DNA from 2 places in the Achromobacter sp. NPDC058515 genome. Region 1 is predicted to be linked to the other one. Evidence: predicted binding sites of a transcription regulator. Region 1 holds the regulator's gene; the other holds the start of a gene.
The links. Region 1 encodes FNR, which switches genes on or off when oxygen is low (the NO sensors DNR and NnrR bind a similar motif). Its sites were predicted from a motif close to TTGATNNNNATCAA; they were not measured.
Positions count from the first base shown of each region.

Region 2: the regulator FNR is predicted to act here: its motif matches at 5,992-6,005, upstream of ACFWP0_RS03075 (OmpW family protein).

Region 1 is NZ_JBHXNI010000016.1:49,350-57,015, reverse strand. Features, by position in the region: gene ACFWP0_RS23780 (Tm-1-like ATP-binding domain-containing protein) at 1-564, opposite strand, end outside; gene ACFWP0_RS23775 (TetR/AcrR family transcriptional regulator) at 727-1,374, shown strand; gene clpB (ATP-dependent chaperone ClpB) at 1,548-4,154, opposite strand; gene ACFWP0_RS23765 (gamma-glutamylcyclotransferase) at 4,292-4,726, shown strand; gene fnr (fumarate/nitrate reduction transcriptional regulator Fnr) at 4,814-5,542, shown strand; gene ACFWP0_RS23755 (hypothetical protein) at 5,557-6,756, shown strand; gene ACFWP0_RS23750 (ArsR/SmtB family transcription factor) at 6,835-7,272, shown strand; gene ACFWP0_RS23745 (SRPBCC domain-containing protein) at 7,173-7,622, shown strand.
Region 2 is NZ_JBHXNI010000001.1:639,303-646,968, reverse strand. Features, by position in the region: gene ACFWP0_RS03085 (glutamate synthase-related protein) at 1-4,404, shown strand, start outside; gene ACFWP0_RS03080 (glutamate synthase subunit beta) at 4,413-5,879, shown strand; gene ACFWP0_RS03075 (OmpW family protein) at 6,068-6,706, shown strand; gene ACFWP0_RS03070 (LysR substrate-binding domain-containing protein) at 6,703-7,566, opposite strand; gene ACFWP0_RS03065 (YbfB/YjiJ family MFS transporter) at 7,631-7,666, shown strand, end outside.

The DNA.
Region 1 (7,666 bases):
GCCCACGGCGGGCCGGCTGTCGTCGCCGGCCACGCTGGCCGCCTGGCGGAACGCGCCGCCGATGGCGCCGGCCGCATTGGCCAGCACCCGGCGCGAAATGCGGTTCAGGCCCGCCACGTCCGTCACGGAATACATCATGGCGATGTCCGACGGGCCCACATAGGGCGCGACGTTGCCGGAGGCCATGGTGGACACCATCACCTTGGGCGTGCCGATCGGCAGCGCGCGCATGGCCGGCGTGATCAGAGCGGTGCCGCCCGAGCCGCCCAGGCCCAGCAAGGCGCCGATCCCGGCATTGCCCGCGGCATAGCGCTCAAAGGCCAGCGCCATGGCGGCAATGGCGGTGCCGCGGTCGCCGGTGAAGACGGCCCCGGCCCCTTCGGGATGGCTCTTGGCCACCTCTTGCGCCTGCACCATGGCCGCGCTGGCGGCGCCCGAGGTGGAGACGTCCACCGACACCACGTCCAGCCCGTCGCGCTTGAGCAGGTCCACCACGTATTCGGCCTCGTGGCCCTTCGTGTCGTAGGTCGCGGCGACATAGACCCGCTGCTTCGTATGCGTCATGACTCCTCCGTGGGCGGCTACACTCCGTGCGCGCCTCGATATGTGAGGCCAAAAGGCCTGTAGAATCTAGAAATGAGACGAAAGAATCATACTGAGACACCAGTCTCACGTCAAACCGAATCCCCCGCCAAAACGGCCCCTGCGGCAGCGGCCGGCGCCCGGCTGATCGCGCCCGCCAGCCGGCAGGCCGCGGCCAGCGGCGAGCCCCCGCACGGTCCGCGCGCGCGCACCCGCAAGATCCTGCTGGACGCGGCGCACCAGCTCATGGCGCAGGGCCTCACGCCGTCCGTCGCCGAGCTGGCCGAACACGCCCAGGTCTCGCGCGCCACCGCCTATCGCTACTTCCCCAGCCAGAGCGCGCTGATCGCCGCCGTGGTGGACGAAAGCCTGGGCCCGATCCTGGCCTGGGATTCCAGCGCGCCGGACGCCGCCGCGCGCGTCGACGAGCTGCTGCGCTTTGCCTACCCGCGGCTGGAAGCGCACGAGGCGCCGCTGCGCGCCGCCATCCTGGTGTCCCTGCAGCAGCACGCCGAGGCCAGCGCCGGCAAGGCGGCGGCGGAACCCCGGCTGGTGCGCGGCCACCGCGTCGACACCCTGAAGCGCGCCATTGCGCCGCTGGCGGCCGACCTGACGCCCACCCAGCAGGACCGTGTGGCGCAGGCGCTGTCGCTGGTCTACGGCACCGAGGTGTTCCTGGTGCTGAAAGACATCTGGAAACTGGAGTTGCCCGAGCTCACCGACGTGGTGCGCTGGACGGCCAACGCCATCATCAAACAGGCGCTGTCCGAGGCGGCGCCCAGGAAGCGGTAACGGGTCCGGCCCGCCGCACGGTGTCAGACACCCGCGGAGGAAGCGGTAACGGGTCCGCACGGTGTCAGACACCCGCGAAAGATGGACCTCAGCTTTTGTGGGAATTTCAGTAATATCGGACGCCTGCCGCACCGCTGCGGCAAAAAAAAGCCCGGCTTGCGCCGGGCTTTTGCTTACTGCAGCGTTCGGGTGAAGATGAACTCGCCGTCCTGCCAGTCCACCGGCACCACGTCGCGCGGGCCGAACCTGCCTTCGAGGATCAGGCGCGCCACCGGGTTCTCGATCTGCTGCTGGATCGCGCGCTTCAAGGGGCGCGCGCCAAACACCGGATCGAAGCCGGAGCGGGCCAGTTCCGCCAGCGCCGGTTCGGTGACTTCCAGGCGCATCTCCTGCTTTTCCAGGCGCTCGCCCAGGCGGCGAAGCTGGATGCGGGCAATGGACTCGATGTGCTGCGCTTCCAGGCCATGGAACACAACCACTTCATCGATGCGGTTCAGGAACTCGGGCCGCAGCGTCTGCTTGAGCTCGTCCCACACCACTTCCTTGATCACGTCGTAAGGCTGGCCCGCCAGGGTCTGGATATGGTGCGAACCCAGGTTGGAGGTCATGACGATCACGGTATTGCGGAAGTCCACGGTGCGGCCCTGGCCGTCGGTCAGGCGCCCGTCGTCCAGCACCTGCAGGAGCACGTTGAACACGTCCGGATGGGCCTTTTCCACTTCGTCCAGCAGCACGACGCTGTAGGGCTTGCGCCGCACGGCCTCGGTCAGGTAGCCGCCCTCTTCGTAGCCCACGTATCCGGGCGGCGCGCCGATCAGCCGCGCCACCGAGTGCTTCTCCATGAACTCGCTCATGTCGATGCGGATCATGTGCTCTTCGGAGTCGAACAGGAACTCGGCCAGGGCGCGCGTCAGCTCGGTCTTGCCCACGCCCGTCGGGCCCAGGAACAGGAACGAGCCATACGGCCGCGCCGGGTCCGCCAGGCCTGCGCGGGAACGCCGGATGGCGTCGGACACCAGGCGCACGGCCTCGTCCTGGCCCACCACGCGCTTGTGCAGGAACTCTTCCATGTGCAGGAGCTTCTCGCGTTCGCCCTGCATCATCTTGGACACGGGAATGCCGGTGGCGCGCGACACGACCTCGGCGATTTCCTCCGCGCCGACCCGCGTGCGCAGCAGGCGCGGACGGGACTCGTCGCCTTCGGCGTTCTCGGCCGCCTCGGCGGCGCCCACTTCAGCGGCCTTCAGGCGCGATTCCAGATCGGGCAGCTTGCCGTACTGCAGCTCGGCCAGCTTGTCGAACTGGCCCTTGCGCTGCAGTTCCGCCATCTCGGCGCGCACGCTGTCGATCTCTTCCTTGATGGCCTGGGTGCCCTGCACCGCGGCCTTCTCGGCCTTCCAGATTTCTTCGTAGTCGTTGTACTCGCGCTGCAGCTTTTCCAGTTCGTCTTCGATGACGCCCAGGCGGCGCTTGGACGCGTCGTCCGTTTCCTTCTTGACGGCCTCGCGCTCGATCTTTAGCTGGATGATGCGGCGGTCCAGCTTGTCCATCACCTCCGGCTTGGAGTCGATTTCCATGCGGATGCGGGCGCCGGCCTCGTCGATGAGGTCGATGGCCTTGTCGGGCAGGAAGCGGTCGGTGATGTAGCGGTGCGACAGTTCCGCCGCCGCCACGATGGCCGGGTCGGTGATCTCAACGCCGTGGTGGATTTCATAGCGTTCCTGCAAGCCGCGCAGGATGGCGATGGTGGATTCCACATCGGGCTCGTCGACCAGCACCTTCTGGAAGCGGCGCTCCAGCGCGGCGTCCTTTTCGATGTACTTGCGGTATTCGTCCAGCGTGGTCGCGCCGATGCAATGCAGCTCGCCGCGCGCCAGCGCCGGCTTGAGCATGTTGCCGGCGTCCATCGCGCCTTCGGCCTTGCCCGCGCCGACCATGGTGTGCAGCTCGTCGATGAAGACGATGTTGCGGCCGTCGTCCTGGCCCAGCTCTTTGAGCACGGCCTTCAGGCGTTCTTCGAATTCGCCGCGGAACTTGGCGCCGGCGAGCAGGGCCGCCAGGTCCAGGGACAGCACGCGCTTGCCGCGCAGGCTCTCGGGCACTTCGTCGTTGACGATGCGCTGCGCCAGGCCCTCGACGATGGCGGTCTTGCCCACGCCGGGCTCGCCGATCAGCACGGGGTTGTTCTTGGTGCGGCGCTGCAGGATCTGGATCGTGCGGCGGATTTCGTCGTCGCGGCCGATCACCGGATCCAGCTTGCCCTGGCGGGCGCGCTCGGTCAGGTCCATCGTGTACTTGGACAGGGCTTCGCGGTTGGCCTCGCCTTCCGCGCCGGAGACGTTCTCGCCGCCGCGAACGGCGTCGATGGCGGCTTCCAGGGCCTTCTTCTGCAGGCCCGCGTCGCGCAGGATGCGGCCGGCATCGCCCTTGTCGTCGGCCAGCGCCAGCAGGAACAGTTCGCTGGCGATGTAGGTGTCGCCGCGGCGCGCGGCTTCCTTGTCGGTGCGCGTCAGCACGCCTTGCAGGTCGCGGCCCACCTGGACGTTGTCCTCGCCCTGCACCTGCGGCAGGGACTTCAGGGCGTTTTCCAGGGCCGGCGCCAGCCGGTTGACCGCCACGCCGGCGCGCGCCAGCAGGCTGCCGGCGCCGCTGTCGGAATCCGACAGCAGGGCGGACAGCACGTGGACGGGCTCGATGTAGGGGTGGTCGTTGCGGGCGGCCAGACTTTGAGCGTCGGCCAGGGCTTGCTGGAACTTGGTAGTAAGTTTGTCGAATCGCATAATGGTCGTTGTGGCTTGTTGGGGAGCCTGACCGATACGTGCCGGCGGGCTCGATAACCTGAATATGCGGCCGGATGAGAAAATTTCAACACCCGGCCAGCCTCATGGTCTCTTCGACGTGCAGCAGCAACTGAACAATGAGCATATACGTTTTTGTCTACGGCACCCTACGAGCAGGCGAAATCAACGATCTGGCGCAAGCCGCCGCCAGCCGGGGGCTGCCCGCTCCCTGCCACGTCGGCCCGGCCAGCGTGCCGGGCATGCTGGTGGACTTTGGCGACTGGCCCGGACTGATCCCGGCGGACAACGGCAGGCGCGTGCGGGGCGACGTTTTCCGGGTGGACCCGGCGCTGATCGCGCTGATGGACGAGATCGAGGAGTACGTGCCCGGCCAGCCCTGCCTTTTCGTGCGCAGGGAGATCGAGGCCCGCCTGGAAGCCCCGGACCGGGGCGGCCTGGTGACCTGCCAGTACTACCCCGTCGACCCGGCGCTGTGCGCCGCGGCCGTCGCCATCGCCGGCGAGGACTGGATTGCCTACCGGCTTGCCCGGCGCCCGGTAAGACACCCGTAGTAACAACGGACTACAATAGACGCCTGTCTCACGCTTTGCACCCGTTCCGGCCTTCCGCCGCGCAATGGGCACTCTAAAGGTCATCGTATGCAAAAACGGGTCCCCATTGCCCCTGATGCCGCTCACTGTTCCACATGTATGCTGGGGCACGTCTGCGTTCCCGTGGGCATGGCAGCCGCCGAAGTCGAAAAGCTGGACGAGCTGGTGAAGGAGCGTGTCCGCCTTGAAAAAGGCAAGACGCTGTATTCGCTGGACCACCCGCTGGACGCCGTGTACGGCGTGCGCTTCGGCAGCCTCAAGACGCAACTGGAAGACGCGACCGGCCAGATCCAGATCACCGGCTTTCACCTGCCGGGCGAGATCGTCGGCATGGACGGCATGCTGGATGGCAAGCACGTGTCGGCCGCCGTGGCGCTGGAAGATTCCGAGGTCTGCGTCATCCGGCTGAACGAAGTCGATCGCGTGGCCGCGCACCTGCCGTCGCTGCAGCAGCAGTTCCGCCGCCTGATGAGCCGCGAGATCACCCGTTCGCACCAGATGCTGGCCTCGCTGGGCTCGATGCGGTCCGAGCAGCGCCTGGCGGCCTTCCTGCTGAACCTGTCGCAGCGCTATGCCTCGCTGGGCTATTCGTCCACCGAGTTCGTGCTGCGCATGAGCCGCGAAGAGATCGGCAACTACCTGGGCCTGACGCTGGAAACGGTCAGCCGCCTGTTCTCGCGCTTTGCGCGCGACGGCCTGATCAAGATCAACCAGCGCGAGGTCCGCATCCTGGACCTGGCCGCGCTCAAGCAACTGCTCGGCCACGACGGCTGCTGAGCGTCTGCCGCGCCATGCGCCGCGCGCCCACAAGCTCTGTGTCCCAGGCATGGCAGGCTCGCGGGCCGCGCCTGGCGCGCTGCCTGGCCGCCTCGCTTGCCATGGCCGCCACGCTGGCGCCCCTGGCCGCGCGCGCCCAAACGCCGCTGCCCGACCCCTACGACTACGATGAAATCGTGCCTGCGCCCAAGCGCGCGGCGCCCCTGAGCTGGCAGACGGTGGAACTCGGCAAGCCGGGGCACCGGTACAAGATGCCGGTCTACGCCAACCGCAACCTGGCCAAGGACGACCTGCGCGGCATCAAGCAGGTGCTCGTCGTCATCCACGGCGTCAAGCGCGACGCCGACCACTACTACGAAACCGCCGCCGCCCTGCTGGCGGGCAACCCCGACCGGGAGCGCGAGACGCTGATCCTGGCGCCGCGCTTCTCCGGATCCATCGACTCGGGTTTCGGCGGCATGGCGGCCTGGCGCAAGGCCAGCTGGGAAGACGGCGAAGACAGCGTCCAGGCGGCGGGCCGGCCCGCGCCGGTCAGCTCGTTCCAGGTGCTTGACGACCTGCTGCGCAGCCTGGACGATCGCAAGCGCCTGGCATCCCTGGCGAACATCGTGCTGGCCGGACACTCCGGCGGCGCGCAGTTGGTGCATCGCTACGCGGTGCTGAACAACATCGACGGCCCGCTGCGCCGCGACGGACTGGCGCTGCGCTACGTCGTCGCCAACCCCTCTTCTTACCTGTACCTGACCAACGAACGGCCGCGCGCGGACGGCAAGGGCTATGCGCCCTACGAACGCGGCATCTGCCCCACCTATAACCAGTACAAGTACGGCACGGACAAGCTGCCCGCCTACGCGCGGGGAACCGAAGAATCCCGGCTCTTCGTGCGCTACGCGGCGCGCGACGTGATCTATCTGCTGGGCGGCGCGGACAACAACCCCGAGCACCGGCTGCTGGACAAGGCCTGCGGCGCGGAAGCCCAGGGCGCGACCCGGCTCGCGCGCGGCACGGGCTACGTGCAGTACGAGCACGTGCTGGCCGGCCGCGGCGCCAAACCCGTCGCGCTGCGCCACAGCAGCTTCGAGGTGGGCGGCGTGGGCCACGACAGCAAGCGCATGTTCGGATCGGTCTGCGGCGTGCGCGCGCTGCTGGGCGACGGCGCCCAGACCACCGGCAACGCCGCCGCCTGCGACATCATCAAGCCGCGCGGCAAATAGACGCTGCCCGCGGGTTTAGGGAAATTCCGGAGTTGCATGGCTTGACAGGCATGCCTTGCCGGCCCGACACTTAACCTTATGGTTAACTTTAACGACGACACCCTCGACGGCATTTTTTCGGCGCTGGCCGATGGCACGCGGCGCCGGGTGCTGGCGGACCTGGAACAGGGATCGGCATCGGTCAGCGCGCTGGCCCAGCCTCACGCCATGTCCCTGCCCGCCTTCATGAAGCACCTGCGGGTGCTGGAAGGCGCCGGCCTGATCGCCCGCGCCAAGGACGGCCGCGTGGTGAGCTGCACGCTGTCGCCAGAGCCCATGCAGGCCGCGTCCGCATGGCTGGCCCGCTATGAAAAGTTCTGGAACGGGCAACTGGATTCGCTGGCGCGGTATCTCTATCACGAAGAGGAAATACACCCATGGCAAACCGAACCTCCCCCCTCGAACTCCGGCTCCAGCGGCGTTTCGACGCCCCCGTCGAACGCGTCTGGCGCGCCTGGACGGACCCGCAAGCGCTGATGCGCTGGTTCGGCCCCGCCGAAACCCGGCAAGTCCTGATGGCCGAGACCGACGTGCGCGTAGGCGGCGCCTACCAGGTCGGGTTTGCCACCGAAGACGGACGCGAACACCACGCCAGCGGCCGCTACCAGGAAGTAGAGCCGCAGCGCCGGCTGGTCTTCACGTGGGCCTGGCGCGACACGCCGGAAGAAACATCGCTGATCACCCTTGAATTCACCCCTGCGGGCACGGGCACCGACCTTGCCTTCCTGCAGACCCCGTTTGTCGACCAGGCTACCCGCGACGGCCATGAACATGGCTGGTCGGGCGCGATGGACCGGCTTGCGGATCACCTGGCGAGCCTGGCCTGAGTTCCGCCGTTCGCCCCGTCCGGGCCTGCGGGCCCGCCTTTCCA
Region 2 (7,666 bases), on a different contig from region 1:
GGCGTGGCCATGGTGTTCCTGCCCAAGGAAACCGCGTCGCGCCTGGCCTGTGAGCAGGAACTCGAACGCTCCGTGCGCGCCGAAGGCCAGGTGGTGCTGGGCTGGCGCAATGTGCCGGTGGACGTCGACATGCCCATGTCGCCCACCGTTCGCGACTGCGAGCCCGTGATCCGCCAGCTGTTCATCGGCCGCGGCGCCGACGTGATGGTGCCGGACGCGCTGGAACGCAAGCTGTACGTGATCCGCAAGACCGCCAGCCACGCCATCCAGAACATGCATCTGGCCCACGGCAAGGAATACTTCGTGCCCTCGGCCTCGGTGCGCACCGTGGTCTACAAGGGCCTGCTGCTGGCCGACCAGGTCGGCCGCTACTACCGCGACCTGGCCGACACCCGCACGGTGTCCGCGCTGGCGCTGGTGCACCAGCGCTTCTCGACCAACACCTTCCCCGCCTGGCCGCTGGCCCACCCGTACCGCATGATCGCCCACAACGGCGAGATCAACACGGTCAAGGGCAACTTCAACTGGCTGCGCGCCCGCGAAGGGATGATGCAGTCGGCCGTGCTGGGCGACGACCTGAAAAAGCTGTACCCGATCGTCTATGAAGGCCAGTCCGACACAGCGACGTTCGACAATTGCCTGGAACTGCTGGTGAACTCGGGCTATTCGCTGGCCCACGCCATGATGATGATGATCCCGGAAGCCTGGGAACAGCACACGCAGATGGACGAGAGCCGCCGCGCCTTCTACGAGTACCACGCCGCCATGATGGAGCCGTGGGACGGCCCCGCCGCGGTCGCGTTCACCGACGGCCGCCAGATCGGCGCCACGCTGGACCGCAACGGTCTGCGTCCCGCCCGTTACCTGGTCACCGATGACGACATGGTCATCCTGGCCTCGGAAGCCGGCACGCTGTCGATCCCCGAAAACCGCATCGTCAAGAAGTGGCGCCTGCAGCCGGGCAAGATGTTCCTGATCGACCTGGAACAGGGCCGCATCATCGACGACGCCGAGATCAAGCTGCAGCTGGCCAACAGCCGTCCGTACCGCCAGTGGATCGAGCGCCTGCAGATCAAGCTGGAATCGCTGCCCGCTCCGCGCCAGGTCGCCGTGGCCACGCAGTCCGCCGTGTCGCTGCTGGATCGCCAGCAGGCCTTCGGCTGGACCCAGGAAGACTACAAGTTCATCCTGGAGCCCATGGCCTCGACGGGCGAGGAAGTCATCGGCTCGATGGGCAACGACGCCCCGCTGGCCGTGCTGTCGGACCGCGCCAAGCCGTTCTACAACTACTTCCGCCAGTTGTTCGCGCAGGTCACCAACCCGCCCATCGACCCCATCCGCGAACAGCTGGTGATGTCGCTGGTGTCCTTCATCGGCCCCAAGCCGAACCTGCTGGACATCAACAACGTCAATCCGCCGCTGCGCCTGGAAGTCTCCCAGCCGGTGCTGGACTTCGCCGCCATGGCGCAGATCCGCGACATCGAGCAGGTCACGGGCAAGAAATTCCGCAGCTTTGAGCTGGACATCACGTATCCCGCCGCCTGGGGCCCCGAGGGCATCGAGGCCCGCGTGGCCGCGCTGTGCGCGCGCGCCGTCGACGCGGTGCAAAGCGGCTACAACATCCTGATCGTGTCGGACCGCCTGGTCGACAGCGAGCGCGTGGCCATCCCCGCCCTGCTGGCCACCTCCGCCGTTCACCAGCACCTGATCCGCGCCGGCCTGCGCACCAACACCGGCCTGGTCGTGGAAACCGGCTCGGCGCGCGAAGTCCACCACTTCGCGCTGCTGGGCGGCTACGGCGCCGAAGCCATTCACCCCTACCTGGCGCTGGAATCGCTGGGCAAGCTGAATGACCCCGAAAAGGCCGTGAAGAACTTCATCAAGGCGATCGGCAAGGGCTTGAACAAGGTCATGTCCAAGATGGGCATTTCCACCTACATGTCCTACACCGGCGCGCAGATCTTCGAAGCCGTGGGCCTGCAGAGCGCCCTGGTGAACAAGTACTTCACCGGCACCTCGTCCAACATCGAAGGCATCGGCATCTTCCAGGTCGCCGAAGAAGCGCTGCGCCAGCACCGCGCCGCCTTCAGCACCGACCCGGTGCTGGCCAACGACCTGGACGCCGGCGGCGAATACGCCTATCGCGTCCGCGGCGAAGAGCACATGTGGACGCCGGATTCAATCGCCAAGCTGCAGCATGCCTCGCGCGCCAACAACTACCGCACGTACAAGGAGTACGCGCAGATCATCAACGACCAGAGCCGTCGCCACATGACCTTGCGCGGCCTGTTCGAATTCCGCTTCGATCCGTCGCGCGCCATCCCGCTGGACGACGTCGAGTCGGCCAAGGACATCGTCAAGCGCTTCGCCACCGGCGCCATGTCGCTGGGCTCCATCTCGACCGAGGCGCACTCGGTGCTGGCCGTGGCCATGAACCGCATCGGCGGCAAGTCCAACACCGGCGAAGGCGGCGAGGACGAGCTGCGCTACCGCGCCGAAATGCGCGAAGGCAAGAGCACCATCAAGGACGGCGACACGCTGGCCTCGGTGCTGGGCACGGACCGCATCGAAGCCGACGTCGAACTGAAGAAGGGCGATTCGCTGCGTTCGAAGATCAAGCAGGTGGCCTCGGGCCGTTTCGGCGTGACCGCCGAGTACCTGTCGTCCGCCGACCAGATCCAGATCAAGATGGCTCAGGGCGCCAAGCCCGGCGAGGGCGGCCAGCTGCCCGGCCACAAGGTGTCGGAATACATCGCCAAGCTGCGCTATTCGGTGCCGGGCGTGGGCCTGATCTCGCCCCCGCCGCACCATGACATCTACTCGATCGAAGACCTGGCCCAGCTGATCCACGACCTGAAGAACGTGAATTCCAAGGCCTCGGTGTCGGTCAAGCTGGTGTCCGAAGTGGGCGTGGGCACGGTGGCCGCGGGCGTGGCCAAGGCCAAGGCCGACCACGTCGTGATCGCCGGCCATGACGGCGGCACGGGCGCGTCCCCGGTGTCGTCCATCAAGCACGTGGGCACGCCTTGGGAACTGGGCCTGGCCGAAACGCAGCAGACGCTGGTGCTCAACCGCCTGCGCAGCCGCATTCGCGTGCAGGCCGACGGCCAGATGAAGACCGGCCGCGACGTCGTCATCGGCGCGCTGCTGGGCGCCGACGAATTCGGCTTCGCCACCGCGCCGCTGGTCGTGGAAGGCTGCATCATGATGCGCAAGTGCCACCTGAACACCTGCCCGGTGGGCGTGGCCACGCAAGACCCCGTCCTGCGCAAGAAATTCCAGGGCAAGCCCGAGCACGTCGTGAACTTCTTCTTCTTCATCGCCGAGGAAGTCCGCGAGATCATGGCCCAGCTGGGCATCCGCAAGTTCGACGACCTGATCGGCCGCGCCGACCTGCTGGACATGCGTTCGGGCGTGGAGCACTGGAAGGCGCAAGGGCTGGACTTCGCCCGCGTGTTCCATCAAACGCAGTCGGATGCCGACGTGCGCCAGACCGAAGAGCAGGACCATGGCCTTGCCGGCGCGCTGGATCATCAATTGATCGAACGCAGCAAGCCCGCGCTCGAGCGCGGCGAGAAGGTCTCGTTCATCGTTCCGGTGCGCAACCGCAACCGCACGATCGGCGCCATGCTGTCGGGCGCCGTGGCTTCGCGCTACGGCCATGACGGCCTGCCGGACGACACCATCCACATCCAGTGCAACGGCACCGCGGGCCAGAGCTTCGGCGCGTTCCTGGCGCACGGCATCACGATGGACCTGGTGGGCGAAGGCAACGACTACGTAGGCAAGGGCTTGTCCGGCGGCCGCATCATCGTGCGCTCGCCCAACGACTTCCGCGGCTTTGGCCCCGACCACATCATTGCCGGCAACACCGTGCTGTACGGCGCGCTGGCGGGCGAGGCGTTCTTCAACGGCGTGGCCGGCGAGCGCTTCGCCGTGCGCAATTCGGGCGCCGCCACGGTGGTGGAAGGCACGGGCGACCACGGTTGCGAATACATGACCGGCGGCACCGTCGTGGTGCTGGGCGCCACGGGCCGCAACTTCGCGGCCGGCATGTCGGGCGGCGTGGCGTATGTCTGGGACCCCGAGCGCACGCTCAAGCACCGCGTCAACCTGTCCATGGTGGAACTGGAAGCCGTGGCGCCGCATGCCGAGCAGCAATCGCAGAACAACATCGACATCTGGCACAGCGCGCAGCGCGGCGGCGAACGCGAAACGGATGAATCCATCCTGCGCCGCCTGGTGGAGGATCACTTCCGCTACACCGGCAGCTATCGCGCCCGCGAGATCCTGGGCGACTGGGAAGCCTCGCGCGGCAAATTCGTAAAGGTCATGCCGACGGACTACCGCCGCGCATTGGGTGAAATGTGGCGTGCAGCCAACCCGCAACAACTGGCTGCGTGAGGAATACCATGGGAAAAGTTACCGGCTTTATGGAATTTCAGCGTCTGCAGGAGGCCTCCGAGGCCCCGCAGAAGCGGCTGAAGAACTGGCGCGAATTCGTGCTGCACCTGACCGACGACCAGGCCAAGCAGCAGGCGGCGCGCTGCATGGATTGCGGCATCCCGTTCTGCAACAACGGCTGCCCGGTCAACAACATCATCCCCGACTGGAATGACCTGGTGTACAAGCAGGACTGGCGCCGCGCGCTGGAAGTCCTGCATTCCACCAACAACTTCCCGGAGTTCACGGGCCGCATCTGCCCGGCGCCGTGTGAAGCCGCCTGTACCTTGAACATCAACAGCGACGCCGTGGGCATCAAGTCCATCGAGCACGCGATCATCGACAAGGGCTGGGCCGAAGGCTGGGTCGCGCCGCAAGTGCCGGCGCGCAAGACGGGCAAGAAGGTTGCGGTGGTGGGTTCCGGCCCCGCCGGCATGGCGTGCGCGCAGCAGCTGGCGCGCGCGGGCCACTCCGTGACCCTGTTTGAAAAGAGCGATCGCATCGGCGGCCTGCTGCGCTACGGCATCCCCGACTTCAAGCTGGAAAAGCACCAGATCGACCGCCGCATCTCGCAGATGGAAGCCGAAGGCGTGGAATTCGCGCCGTCGACCTACATCGGCAGCCCGAAGGACCCCGTGGCCGACGGCCTGACGGTGCGCACGCCGCAATCGCTATTGGCCGAATTCGACGCCGTGGTCATGAGCGGCGGTTCGGAAACGCCGCGCGACCTGCCGGTGCCGGGCCGCGAGCTCTCGGGCGTGTATTACGCCATGGACTTCCTGCGCCAGCAGAACAAGGCGGTCGCCGGCGACCGCCTTACCGACCAGACGCTGGCCAAGGGCAAGCATGTGGTGGTGATCGGCGGCGGCGACACGGGTTCCGACTGCGTGGGCACCAGCAACCGCCACGGCGCGGCCTCGGTCACGCAGTTCGAACTGATGCCCCAGCCGCCCGAGTCCGAGAACAAGACCATGACGTGGCCGTACTGGCCGCTGAAGATGCGCACCTCGTCGTCGCACGAAGAGGGCTGCGACCGCGATTGGTCCGTGACCACCAAGCTGCTCAAGGGCAGCAACGGCAAGGTCGAAAAGCTGATCGGCGCGCGCGTCGAATGGTTCAAGGACGACGCCACCGGCCAGATGAAGATGCGCGAAGTCGAAGGCTCGGAGTTCGAGATCAAGGCGGACCTGGTGCTCCTGGCCATGGGCTTCGTATCGCCGGTGCAGACCGTGCTTGACGCCTTCGGCGTCGACCGCGACGCCCGCGGCAACGTGCGCGCCAACACCGACGACTACCGCACCAGCGTGGAAAAGGTCTTCACCGCCGGCGACATGCGCCGCGGCCAGTCCCTGGTGGTCTGGGCCATCCGCGAAGGCCGCCAATGCGCGCGCTCGGTGGACGCCTACCTGATGGGCAGCAGCGAACTGCCGCGCTGATAACAGCCAGGCAAGCCACGCCGCCGAGCGCACGCGCGCCGGCGGCGTTTTCCTTTGGGGTCGCCCCGCCTGTTGCGGGATAACCACTTTTGGATTGCGGTCTTTTCACGATTTGACACACGTCAACCGGGCACTGCGGCAGGTCTGAGAACCTGTCCGCTCACCCCATGGAAAGATCGGAGAAGAAAATGTTTTCGCTGAACGGGCGCATCCGCGCCACCGCCATCGCCGGCCTGGTCGCCGCCGGCGCATTCGCCGCTCCCGCTCATGCCCACGAAGCGGGCGACGTGCTGTTCCGGGTCGGCGTGACGCAAGTCCGCCCCTCGTCCAACAACGGCTCGGTGCTTGACGGCGCCGTCAAGCTGGACGTGAACAACAACGTGCGTCCCAGCTTCACGCTGGCCTACATGGCCACGCGCAACATCGGTATCGAACTGCTGGGCGCCTGGCCGTTCCAGCACGACGTCAGCGGCAGCGGCCTGGGCAAGATCGGCTCCAGCAAGCAATTGCCCCCCACGCTGAGCCTGCAATGGCACATCCTGCCCGACAGCATGATCCAGCCGTACATCGGCGTGGGCATCAACTACACCCACTTCTTCGACACCAAGGCCGAAGGCGCGCTGAAGGGTTCGGACCTGAAGCTGAGCGATTCCTGGGGCGTCGCGGCGCAGCTGGGCGCGGACATCAAGATCAGTGAACGCTGGTTCATGAACGCCGACATCCGCTACATCGATATCAAGTCCAAGGTAAAGCTGGACGGCGAGCGCGTCGGCACGGCGCGGATCGACCCGTGGGTGGCGACGGTGGGCATCGGCTACCGCTTCTAACCTTGCAGCTTGCCCCGCAAGGCCTGCAGCGCCGGCGTATCGTCGTCGGCGCGCCAGACCAGCTGGGTCAGGGCCCGGCCATGAGGGCCGGACAGGGCGCCGACGCGCACCGACTGCTCCGCCCCCAGCACCGCCAGCACCGAGCGCGGCACGATGGCCACGCCAGACCCGGCGGCCACGCATGCCACGATGGCGTGATAGGACGCAAACTCCATCACCTTCGCCGGCGCGACGCCTTCCTGGTTCAGCCACGATTCCAGGATGCGCCGGTATGAGCACCCCGCCGCGAACGCGATGACGGTGCGCTCGCCCAGCTCCTTCGCGCTTCGAATCGGATCCCAGGCCATGGGCGAGATCAGCGCCAGTTCTTCCTTGAACGCGTCCATAGCCGCCAGCCCTTCGGCGGGAAACGGCTGCGCCACGAACGCGGCCTCGATCTCGTAGTTGCGCACCATGGCGGCCAGGGCGCCCGACGTGCCGGTGACCAGTTCGATGCGCACTTGCGGCCAGGCCGCGTGATAGGCCGCCAGGATGGGCGGCAGGCGCGCCGCCGCCGTGCTTTCCATGGTGCCGATGCGCAGCACGCCCTGCAGGGCGCCCTCGCGAACCGCGGCCTGCGCCTCGTCGGACAGGCGCAGCAGGCGGTCCGCATACGACAGCAGCACACGCCCCCGGTCCGACAGCACCAGCCGGCGGTTCTGGCGCCGGAAGAGCGGAGTGCCCAGCGAGGCCTCCAGTTGCTTCAAGCGGGTCGACACGTTGGACTGCACCCGGTTCAGGTGCGCGGCCGCGCGCGCCACGCCGCCCTGGTCGGCCACGGTCTTGAATATCTGCAGGGCATCGAGATCCAAGTTTCTCATTTCAGGAACTCACGTTCTTAATAATTCACTATTCAAGATATTAGTACAGCCGTAGAGTGGGGCCATGTCAACACCTGCTTACCCCCTCCCTCAAACGGCG